2 regions of the Paenibacillus sp. TAF43_2 genome follow, and region 2 is predicted to be linked to the other one. Evidence: riboswitches for the same ligand, from Rfam matches in the RefSeq annotation. Region 2 holds a riboswitch; the other holds the start of a gene.
The links. A riboswitch is a leader RNA that binds a small molecule or an ion and turns the genes downstream of it on or off. The one in region 2 is predicted to bind ZMP and ZTP.

Region 1 (6,017 bases), on a different contig from region 2:
TACATAATTAGGTACAATGACATCTAGCACTGCGCCGGCATTATAGCCTTCCTTAGCCGCAAACCTCACGTTGTAAGTTCCAGATGATAAGCCAGTAATAGATGGCGCTGTTGCCGCTTGATAGGACTCAGCTCCTGACAGCTTGTATTCAAGTGCTGTCGTTGTTCCTGTAATTTGTCCATCATTATTAGCTGAAGAGGTAGGAGCTACACCCGTCAAGCCTGATGGTTCCGACTGCTCTTGTAGAGCAAACGCTTTGATAACGATATCAATTGCTGGGCTTGCACTGAATCCAGGTTTAGCTGCAAATCTGATATTATAAGTGCCTGCTGCGAGACCAGTGATCGCTGGTTCTGTTGCTGCTTGATAAACATCCGTTCCATCTAATCTGTATTCTAGAGCTGCAGTCGTTCCTGTAATTTGTCCATCGTTATTAGCAATCGTTGTCGGTGATACGCCTGTTAAGCCAGTCGGCGCTTCTTGCGCTTCCTCGCCGTAAGCCGGAATAACAACCTCTACTTTAGGGCTTGGGCGATATCCTTCTTTTGCCGCGTAACGAACATCATAAGTACCGTAAACAAGATCTGTAACAGACGGTTCTGTTGCACGAATATAATCGGATAACGAATTAGACAGCTTGTATTCAAGCGCTGTCGTCGTTCCAGTAATTTTACCGTCATTGTTAGCTGATGTCGTTGGTGCAACACCTGCCAGCCCTGTTGGTGCAGCTTGGTCTTGAATAAAGGATGGCACCACTACGTTTACAGCTTCGCCCGCTTTGTACGAAACAGCTGCGGGAATTCCTGCTGTATGAGGACCATTGTATCCAAGCTTGGATGCATATCTAACATTGTAAGTACCTGGCACTAAGTTAGTTATTGCATCACCAGTTACAGCCTTGTAATCCGTTTCATTTTCAAGCTTGTATTCAAGCGCTTTGCCTTTCGTTCCTGTAATTTGACCATCATTTTCATCGGATGAGGTTGGTTTAACCGCTGTCAGCCCTGTAGGTTTGGCCTCAACTCTTGCAAATAGGCTGTTCAAAGCATTTGTATAATTTTTGTAATTCACACCAAGTCCGCCGCTGCTTACATAATCAGGTTGAATATTGGTCCAAGAATACATCAATTCAATATGCCCAAGAATTGGAGCTCTGTTGCCATCAACATCCTTGTTGTCTTTGTTATATTGAAAGAGGTATGGAACTTGCGCTTTGCTTGCGATTACTTCAACGCCGTTCTCATTCGTATACTTTACATTGTCTTTTGTTTTTACGTATTGTGTTTTAATATCAGGCAAATATTTGTTAATCAAATCTACATACAGATTGGCGTAAGGATGATTCGTATCTCTTGTTTGAAAGAATGTTCCGTTATGGGGGTCAGCGTTCGGGTCTTTATAAAGATCCAGGATCGAAATTCCCGAATCCAGCTTGGTGTCCCAAAAATAAACTTTATCAATGTTATTTTTTTTCGCATATTCGTTAACAAACTTAATGGCTGCTTGTGTATTCGGGCACCAAGAGCCGCCGAACAAGATCGTATAATTCCCTTCGCTCTCGAGAATCTTCGTCAATTGGTGATAGGTTACATGTTCAAATACGAGCTCTCCGTCCGATTCGTCAAAAATAACCGTTTCTTTTTTGTTAATGATTGATCCGTTTCTATTGAAAGCTGCTTTGATAGAATTCGAACGGTTAATCGTATCAAATGAAGTGATTCCTTCAAATACTTGACTCACTTTTGCTTTGTAAGCATCTACTTTGCTCGCGTCCAAAACGCCATTAGTTAAGTAATCGCTCCACACATTTGTTGAAGCCAAAGAGGAAACAATTTTCTTTTTGTTATACACAAACAGGAATGGTGCTTCAATTTTTTTCGCTGAGCCTTCTGAAATTACTGCGCCCTTGCTGTCTTTTTTCGTATAACTAACGATATCTCCTGCTGGAAGTACTTCATCGAGGTTCGTTAAATATTTTTTGACCAGCTCGACATACGCTTCTGCAAAATCAAAAGTGTTGTTGCCAACTTTGATTTCTTTCGTTTGCGTTTCAGCAATCTCTAGTGATTTGCCATCTAACCTTGTATCAAAGTTATAGATGGTTTTTACACCATATTGCTTTGCCACCTGATTAATAAAGCCAATATTCGCTTGTGTTTTATCGCTCCAAGCTCCGCCAAACAACACAACATATGTGCCTTCGCTGTCAAAGAGATTAATAATATCTTCATACGTTACCGTTTGAAGAATATGGTTCTCATCATCCAAATGATCATACACATTATTAAAATAGTTATAATGGCTGGCGCCGCTATTTACTAGAGTTTCCGAAGCTGGATTGGCATTAACGATATTGGCAGCTGGCAAAATTAATAATGCAGCCAATATAAGAGCTAACCATCTTTTGGATGTATTAAATTGTAATTTCATGTTCATTCCTCGTTTTCATCAAATTTTGTCGATGTGCCAAGTGTGAAATATGTATTCTCCACTAGTCGCTTCAAGATTTCGTGCAGGGAGCCGGTCATAAGAGGCTGATCTGCCTCTTATGGCCACCCCATTTCATAACTCATGAATACGTATTTCTTGTTTCTAGCAGATTTCTTCTTCCGTCGTCGATGGTGCTGGCTGTTGACCTTCGGAAGACGAAGATGATGATGAAGAGGAGGAAGAAGGAGCCTCTGAGGATGATGGTGCTTTCGGCTGTACCGTATCTTTTTTCACAAATGAGACCGATTTAGATGGCTTCTTTTCTTCTTTTGCAGCTGGCTCTGCTGGTTTCGATTGTGTTTCTTCTTTCGCAGCAGGTGCTGCTGCTTTTGGCTCTTCTTTTACAACGGCTGCAGCTTTAGGCTGGCTTTCTTCTTTCACCGTCGTTGCTGCTTTAGGCTGGGCAGTCTCTTTCGGCTGAGTCGCTGTTTTTTCAACCGATGTATTTGCTTTAGCCGCAGGCTCCTCCTTTGCTGCTGCCGCTTTAGCTGCAGGCGCCTCTTCCTTCTTATCTACAGCAAGAGTAACTTTGGATTTATCTTCTTGTTTCGCATCTGCTTTTTCTGCTTCAGGTTTATTAGCCTCTATCGTGTCCGCCGTTTTTGCTTGCGGTTGTTTTTCGCCTTCTGCTGCAGCTGTGTTTACTTCTGATTTTTTCTCTGTGTCAGAAACGGTAATGATTTTGGATTGATTCTCTTCCTTTGCTTCGGTAACAATTGCAGCGTTGTCCTTCACTGCAGGCGCACCTTGTGCCTGTTTGGCAGATACGACAACATAGGTTAGGGCTGAGAAGGCTACTGTTGCAGAAATTAATGTTAGTGTTAGTTTTTTCATGATTGTAAACATCCCTTTCGCTTCGCTCTTTGAGCTTTTTTGTTTTTTTGGATAAAAAAAGGAGACCCAACAAGGCGCAGAACTGCGCTCCTATTGAATCTCTGGTGGTCCAGTAGATTATCTTCTTTTGTCATCCTACAAAATGGTTTTTTAACTCACTTTGAATATATTCCTATATTATTCCTCAAAAACGACCCTGTCAACGATTATTTAAATTTTTCCCATCGTTTTTGTCGGAATTAATTATAGAGACACTAAAACGTCTGATTTTTATTTATTATTTTAAATTCCACCTTACGATCATCGGTATGAATAAACTTCACAAGCAATGAAATTTTATGATCTGCGTTTATGCTGCTCCAGTAAAATTGAGCCGTTTCATCCATTGAATCAAATAAAGGAACCTCCAGCGGTTCACCTTCAAAAGATCTCAAAATACCATTTTCTTCACCTTTATAAGTGTGAATGCAATGACCTATCCCTTTTGTAAAAGAGTCGTAATGAAAGAAATGACGGATGCAAAATGACGGATCGTTTTGCCTTGTTTTCAAAATGGACAAGCTGTACAAAGCTGATTCAGTATCAATAATACCGGAAATACGCGGTGTATAATGGGGAGCATCCGGTTCAAACTTTCTGCTTTTTAATGCATCTTCAAACGTTGCACTTTTGCCATAAGCTTCATAGATGGTTTCAGTCTGATCTCCATTGGAAATGATATGCATCCCATTCATACTCTTTATCGGATCATAAATAATCAATGAAGGGTCTTCCATTTTTGCCGCATCATATGCTATGTTTCTTACAAACTGCTCATTGCGCTCAAAGATTCGGTTGCGACTGTTCGCGCTTCTGCCCATTATCCAATACRCTTGAACAAAATGTTTTCCTGACGGGCTCATCCCCACGATTATTGTTCTACCAGGATACGGATTATTAAATAACTGATCTTCATAGGACTGCAACATACTCACCTCAACCTTTTTATTTTATCTGAAAATAAAAAAAGCATTTGATCATCGATCAAATACTTTGCCCAGGCGCACGACATATGAAATAGGTGCTCCCTCGTGGTCATCCACGTTTACGCCAGTTGCACCTACCTGAAATTTACATTTATTATAGTTCGATATCGCAATTGAAATCAAGCTCTATTTCTAACGAACTGTTTCGTGCTTATTATGCAGAAAACTAAGCGCTGCTGGATTCGCAAGCTATTATTTTGATTGCTGAACAATGGAAAAAGGGCTGTTCCAAAAGTAGAAAAACCTACTTTCAGGACAGCCCTTCTCTTATTTAAACCTTATTTCACTTCAATTGATTTAACTGTGCCATTGTCGCCTTTTACTTGTACATATTGACCAGCCTTCAGCTGCGAGGAGTCACCTGTAATGACTACGCTTGGATCAATGCTGAATGTAGTGACAACTGCCTGTGAGTTTTCATATCGAGTAATGAGAGAAACCGTCGTCAATTTCGCCTGATTGTTGAACGTTAATGTATTAATAATTCCGTTCTCCGAGAAAGCTGTACTAACAGGAGCCGACTTCGTTACTTCAATAAATACGATACGATTGAGATACGTACGAACGAGTACCTCATCACCTGCTCGGAGTGAGCTCACTGGCGATTTTTTATCATCTCTGAAAATAAACACATTCGAATCTAATGCTAGTGAAACCTCCGTGTTATCTCCTTTAACAACCGTCAGCTTGCCATCAGCAGGAGCTGCTTTTAGCTTGCCTATAATGGCTTGTGCATCATGATTAGGCATTTCCGTATCTGTACGATCGAGAAGCGCTGCCAGCTCTGCACGGGTTACTGGTTGATTAGGACGGAACGTTTTTCCATTCTTATCATTGTAGCCGGTAATAATGCCTTTCTTCAAAGCAAGAGCTACATAACCTACTGATCCAGCAGGGATCTCTTTTGCATCCTTAAAGTCAAGCTTTGTATTATTGAGCGCCTTCGCTTCGTCTTCCAGTTTAAGCGCTTTTACGAGAAGAATCGTAGACCATAGCCTTGTCGCGTTTGCTTCCGGTTTCACTTCCGATTCAGTCTCAGAGAATAGATCGTTCTCCAGCGCTACTGCAACGTAACCAACAGCCCAAGGGTATTTTTTTGCGATTTTATCCCCGTCATTAAATTGCAAATCCGTTTTCATTTTATCTGCTGATTCCGCTTGTGAGCGAAGACCCATCAATCTGACAGCAGCAGTCAACGTTTCAATACGGTTGATTTTCTGATTAGGCTTAAATGTACCATCCTCGTAGCCAGTAAATACGCCCTTTGACGCTAACCGCATAATGTATTCCATAGCCCACTTCAGATCGTCCTCATCTTGGAATTGCCATGTTACTTTATGTTTATCGTCCTTGTCATACTTGTCATCCTTGTCCTCATGACGGCCTTTATCATCATTACGATCGCCATCATGCCCTTTGCCTTTACCGCCATCTGCAAAAGCTGACGTTGCACCGCCTGCAAGCATCAGCAGCGCAAGCGAAGAAATTGCTGTCTTTTTCCACATTGTTTGTTTTATCAAGAAAGCCACACTCCTTTTTCGATTGCGGGTTTTGCCGCATTTTTTACCTTCGCCCATACGTTTCGGGAGAGGCAGATCGATTTAAGAGGGTGGCTTTCAAAATAAATTTTTATGATTGTTCCTTATCGGCCTCGCGTTTAGCTTTCAG
Region 2 (6,017 bases):
TTTTGGGTTTCAGCAGCAGCGTCCGGGCAATGGACAAACGCTGCTTTTGGCCGCCGGACAGATTGACCCCGCGCTGGCCAAGCAGCGTATCGTAGCCATTCTCCAGCTCCATAATGAAGGCATGAGCCTCAGCTGCCTTGGCTGCTGCCTCTATTTCATCCTGACTCGCATCCGGTTTGCCATAGCTGATATTGTCACGAATGGTTCCACTGAACAGATGCGCCTGCTGAAGCACCATACCGATATGGCTATGCAGCTCTGCAGAAGCGATCTCGTTAATTGGATGGGAATCAATGCGAATCATCCCCTCTGTCGCTTCATAAAACCTTGGAATGAGGCTGACCAGCGTTGATTTTCCTGAGCCGTTCACCCCTACGATCCCAATCGTCTCGCCCGGCTCTATATCCAGATCTATGTCGTGAAGTATATTTTTCTCCGAGCCTTCATAGCTGAAGCTCACATGGTCAAACGTAATTCTGCCAGCCTGTATTTTCTTGGACTGCTCGTTAGCTTTTCGTTCAGCTGTCCATTTATCTGCCGGCACCTCCAATATCTCGTTAATTCGGTCAGCAGAAGCCTTGGCCCGAGAGATTGCAATCAATTGATTTCCAAGTCCTAGAGTAGAAAAGAGAAGCTGTGTAATATAAGTTAAAAAGGCGGCGAGACTGCCCACTGACAGCGCCCCGTGCTCAGAAAGCATTCCCCCATACCATAATGCAGCTACAATGCTAAAATTAAGAATGATCGACACAAGCGGCGTATTAAGCGCAACGATCTTAGCTGCTTTTAGACTGGCATGCAGTAGATTTGAGTTTGTTTCATTAAAACGTTCTTCCTCGTAATCGGACCGTACAAATGCTTTCACAACACGGATACCGGACAAATTTTCTTGCATAACGGTATTCACTTGATCGAGCCGGTGCTGCATCATTGAAAACAAAGGAACGGTAATCCGAGTTGTAATGATGAGGAAGAGAGCTAATAAGGGTATCATTGCGAGCAAAATAATAGATAGGCGCGGGCTTATTACAAAAGCCATGACCAGACTGCCGATAATAATGAATGAACTTCGTGCAAATACGCGAAGCAGCAGCAATACTAAGTTCTGAATTTGTGTGACATCGCCCGTCAGTCTCGTCACGATCGAGCCTGAACCAAAACGGTCAAGCGATCGAAGCGACAGCGACTGGATTTTTTGAAACAGCTCCTGCCTCAGATCAGCCCCAAAGTTTTGCGACGCTATCGTCGAGAACACCGTACAGCCGACACCTGCTATTAGACCGATTAATGCGGCGATCAGCATTTTGGGAGCGGTGCTCGCGATTGCTGTGAGATCACCTGCTATAATGCCCTCATTCACAATGCTCGCCATGAACCGCGGCTGCAGCAAATCCATGAACACCTCTAGCAGCATAAACAACGGTGCCAGCACAGCGCTCAGCCAATATTTCCTCAAAAATCTAGTGAGCTTTAACAACTAACCACCTCAATCTCCCATCATTTTGCGCAAACTGCAAATAAAGAGGGCAGCGCGACCCGCTCCCTCTTGGTATAGTAATTATAGCACCCATTCTCTTGTTTCTACACCTAAATAATCATAAAATAACGTTGATGGCTCGCTTTTGAACTTTCCACCTGTTAAAATCAAAATACCAATAAAAAGCTGTGCGTAACTGGCGGAACATGGATAGCCATGAGGAAGCGCACAGATCATTAGCCGTACGCCTGGGCAAAGGTAAGGGGACATACCCCTTGCCTTTTTATGTTTTTTTAACATCTATTTATAAGGGGCTGAGGTAGAAGATGACGGAGAAACTGATTTTGGATGGAGCCATTGTGGCCGATGCAATCAAAGAGCAGCTGAAAGCAAGAGTGGAGGCTCTAAGCAAGCGGGGAATCATTCCATGCTTAGCGACGATACTGGTGGGCGATGACCCTGCGTCTGAAACCTATGTTCGAATGAAAGGCAATGCATGCAAGCGGCTTGGCATTGATTCCAAACGTATTCATTTGAACAAAAGCATTTCAACGGATGATTTGATTGACGTTATTTTGCAGCTTAATGCTGACCCGCTTATTCACGGCATCCTCTTGCAGCACCCCGTACCGCATCAAATTGATGAGCGTGCTGCCTTTGAAGCGATTAGTATCCATAAGGATGTTGATGGTGTAACCGCGCTAGGTTTTGCTCAAAATGCATTTGGTTATGCCCAGTATCCGTCATGTACCCCTGCTGCTATTATGGCTATTCTTGATTACTATAACATCAAGGTTGAAGGCAAACATGCCGTCGTCGTTGGACGAAGCCCGATTCTAGGCAAACCCGTTTCTCAGATGCTGCTGAACCGCAATGCAACCGTAACAACCTGTCATTCCAAAACGGAAAATTTAGCGGAGCTATTGCGTCTTGCCGATATCGTCGTTGCTGCAGTAGGCAAACCAAGCTTCATTCAAGGCGAATGGATTCGCGATGGCGCTGTAGTACTTGATGCAGGGTACAATAAAGGGAATATTGGGGACGTTGACTACGAGGCATGCCTAGCAAAAGCAAGTGCGATCACTCCTGTGCCAGCAGGCGTAGGTCCTGTTACGATCGCCACGCTTCTGAAGCATACGGTTGACTCCGCTGAGCGATTTGCACTTCATTAAGAGAGATAGGAAGAAAAACGAGGGGATCTTATTAGCTGCCTTGCAGCTAAGATCCCCTCGTTCGTTCTATAGGACGTCTACACATCCCGTTCTAATAGATACCTCGCTGTAAACTGATCGGTAATGAGTACATTCGTGTAGCCGCCGCGCAGCGCGCCATAAATGCCATCTACCTTCTTCGCTCCGCCTGCCACAAGTATTGACTGATCCTTGCGCTTCAGTTCATCGAGACTGATGCCAATCGTGCGCTGGTTCATGAGTGTTGAACAAATATTGCCTGTAATATCGATATAGCGTGAGCATATATCGCCAGCTGCCTTCTCGCGAATAATTTCCAGATCGGAATCTGTGAAATAATTGGCTCTAATTAATACAGAATCATCCGTAGGGGCTCCCACGGTTACAACGGCAATATTAGAGAGCTTCCCTAGCTCCAAAATATTGCGGATATGGCGATCCGATTCAATCGTCCGCTTCACAACCTCATGGTCAACAAGCGCCGGCAGCGGAATAAAGTAAGGTATCGTATGGAAAGCCTTGCCGAATAAATGAACAATTTCATAAGCGTATGTATTGGTCTCTGAATGGCTAACCCCGCCGTTGAGCTGCACGACCTTAACGTCGCGAACCGGCTTATCCTTAAGCTGAGAAGCCATTTGAAAGAGCGTCGTTCCCCACGTTGTCGCAATGATATCGCCATCTTTTACCGTATCGTATAAATAGTTCGCTGCCGCTTCGCCAATATACCTTTTTACGATGCTGTCCTCATACTGCGGCACAGAAACGATAACCGCTTTTTTCAGCCCAAACTTCGCTTCCAAACGATTCGCCAGAACAAAATTGTTTTCGTTCGGGTGTACGATTTTTATTTGAACGTACCCCTCATCCTTCGCCTGCTGTAAAAATCTTGATATCGTAGGGCGCGATACCCCCAGCTTCTGGGCGATTTCTTCCTGATTATAATCCAGTTCATAATACAGCCTTGCTACATCAATCATTTTGCTAAGCTTATCATCCAGTCGATCATCAGCCATCCAAGTTTCACTCTTTCTATTTATGTCTAGAAATGCAAACGGTATCTACTCCCTCTAATTTAACATAGGTTTCAAATGAAGTGTCGCCTTCTTTGTATGAAAACAACAAATCTTACTAAAAAAAACGTCCCACCCCACTCTTAACAAGTGGAATGGGACGCTTTTGCTTAATTAAATTCCGTTTCTTCCTTCATACTCTAGTGCGGACAAAATCAGTGTAACCACATCTGCTCTTGTTGCATTTTTCTTAGGTGCAAATTTATTGCCGCCCATGCCTGCTACTAGTCCTTCGGCTTGTGCCGCAGCGATATAAGGACGTGCCCATACAGGGATGTCACTCAAATCAGCAAACGTCGGCTTCGCCTTCGGATCAACTTTAATGCCTAGTGCGCGAACAAGAATTACGGTCATTTCCGTTCTTGTTAATTCACTTGATGGTCGAAGCGTATTATCCTCGTAGCCTGCAATGACCTTATCTTCAATAAGCTGTGCAAAGAAGGAGCGTGCCCATGCAGGAACTTTATCTGCATCTGCAAAGTCCAGCTTGCTTGTCGACGATTCAAGCTTCAGCGCCCTGCCTACCATTGTAATAAATTGTGCTCTTGTTGCTGTGTCTCCAGGGTGGAACGTGCCGTCTCCATACCCATTAACAAACCCAATTTCCACTGCCTTCGCAATAGCATCTGCCGCCCAGTGGCCGCGTACATCACTAAATGTGATGGATGGTGTCGGCGTTGGTGTCGTCACCGGCGGTGTCGTCGGTGTTGGCGTTGGTGTCGGCGTCGGTGTTGTCACCGGCGGTGTTGTTGGTGTTGGAGTAGGTGTCGGAACTACAACATTCACATCAACAATGCGTCCTTCTGTCGTTGCATTAATCGTACCTAGTTGATTGATATACTCCAAGAATACCTCGTAGTCAACAATGTTCATTTCGTGCTGACGTCCAGCATCTTTGGCTTGCTTCATCGAGCGATAGAAATCGCCGCCATTAGCCATAAATGAGTTTGTTGCTACAAAATAATAAGCATTCAAATCAATTGCGCTGTAGCTGCCGTCTGCGTTTTTGATTTCAACCTTCGTAATGCGTTCGCCAGCCTGCTTAAGCTTTCCGTCTGCATCCAATATTTCAGGGTTCTTATTAGAATCGTAGTAGAAGCGCATGCCCGATACTTGCGGGAAGCGGCCTTCTCCGGTTTTGATTCCACTTACACCGTTCTCAAGCGCAGCAATAATTTCTTGGCCTGTCATACGAAGCGCCGTAAGGTTGTTTCCGAAAGGCATCACCGTAAGCAATTCGCCCATCGAGATGTCTCCATCTACTTTACCCTCAGCGGTTTTCTTAATTGATTCGCGAATACCTCCGCCATTCTGAATGCCAACATAACCTTTTACATCCAATTGCTTTAATGCCTCGTTGCTGTTTACGAAGCTTTTTACTTTGGAGACCATACCGTCTGTGATCAAGTTTCCTAAGTTGGTTTCTTTTGACCGTACAGAATTACGATCACCATCCAGGAACACATTTGTTTTACCGATGACTTGCTTCTGAATATCGGCAACACCCGCACTGTATGGCTTCAACATTTCAACAGCTTCCGGGTCCGCTGCATAACCGCTAACTGTAAGCAGCTTGCCATTCCATGCGGTCAATATCCCTTTGTTATTGAATTCGAGGTCCAAACGGCCCAAATAATTGCCATATTGTTCTGCCTGTACAACGAGTGTCGGTTCTCCCGTAGCATGATATACAAGCGGTGCGTCAACCTTCGTGTGGCTATGTCCACCGACGATAACGTCGATGCCCGTAACCTTCTCAGCCAATACTTTATCAAATTCATTTCCTAGATGCGTCAATGCCACAATCTTATTGATGCCTTCTTTTTCGAGCATTTTGACCGTTTCTTCAGCTTTCTTAATATAATCCTCGAATACAATATTATCTCCTGGCGATGCAAGGAATTTTGTGTCCTCCGTTGTTAAGCCGAATACGCCGATCTTTTGCCCGCCTTCATCCAATATGATCGCGTCATAAATTTTACCTTTCGCAGCTGGTTTACCGATTGCCTGCTCAGACACAAGTCCGTTCATTGCAGGTTCCTTGCTGAAGTCGATATTTGAGCTTACAAACGGGAACTCCGCTTTTTTAATAAAATCAGCAAGTACGGATGGACCTTTATCGAATTCGTGGTTTCCGAATACCATCGCGTCATAACCAAACTTATTCATAAACGCCAAGTCCGCTTGACCAAGATATTTGTTGAAATACAGCGTTCCTGAGAACACATCACCTGCATCTAGCAAGATAGAGTCTTTTACTTCTGCACGAATTTCCTT

Region 1: another riboswitch for ZMP and ZTP. It lies ahead of AB4Z17_RS10735 (IMP cyclohydrolase); the one in region 2 lies ahead of AB4Z17_RS07015 (bifunctional 5,10-methylenetetrahydrofolate dehydrogenase/5,10-methenyltetrahydrofolate cyclohydrolase).

The regions. Positions count from the first base shown of each region.
Region 1 covers NZ_JBFRDK010000037.1:13,105-19,121, forward strand. Annotated here, with positions in the region: gene AB4Z17_RS10725 (S-layer homology domain-containing protein) at 1-2,430, opposite strand, end outside; gene AB4Z17_RS10730 (hypothetical protein) at 2,593-3,324, opposite strand; gene AB4Z17_RS10735 (IMP cyclohydrolase) at 3,579-4,292, opposite strand; ZMP/ZTP riboswitch at 4,352-4,431, opposite strand; gene AB4Z17_RS10740 (S-layer homology domain-containing protein) at 4,628-5,869, opposite strand; gene AB4Z17_RS10745 (DEAD/DEAH box helicase) at 5,979-6,017, opposite strand, start outside.
Region 2 covers NZ_JBFRDK010000021.1:12,855-18,871, reverse strand. Annotated here, with positions in the region: gene AB4Z17_RS07020 (ABC transporter ATP-binding protein) at 1-1,477, opposite strand, end outside; ZMP/ZTP riboswitch at 1,660-1,738, shown strand; gene AB4Z17_RS07015 (bifunctional 5,10-methylenetetrahydrofolate dehydrogenase/5,10-methenyltetrahydrofolate cyclohydrolase) at 1,804-2,649, shown strand; gene AB4Z17_RS07010 (sugar-binding transcriptional regulator) at 2,727-3,683, opposite strand; gene AB4Z17_RS07005 (5'-nucleotidase C-terminal domain-containing protein) at 3,855-6,017, opposite strand, start outside.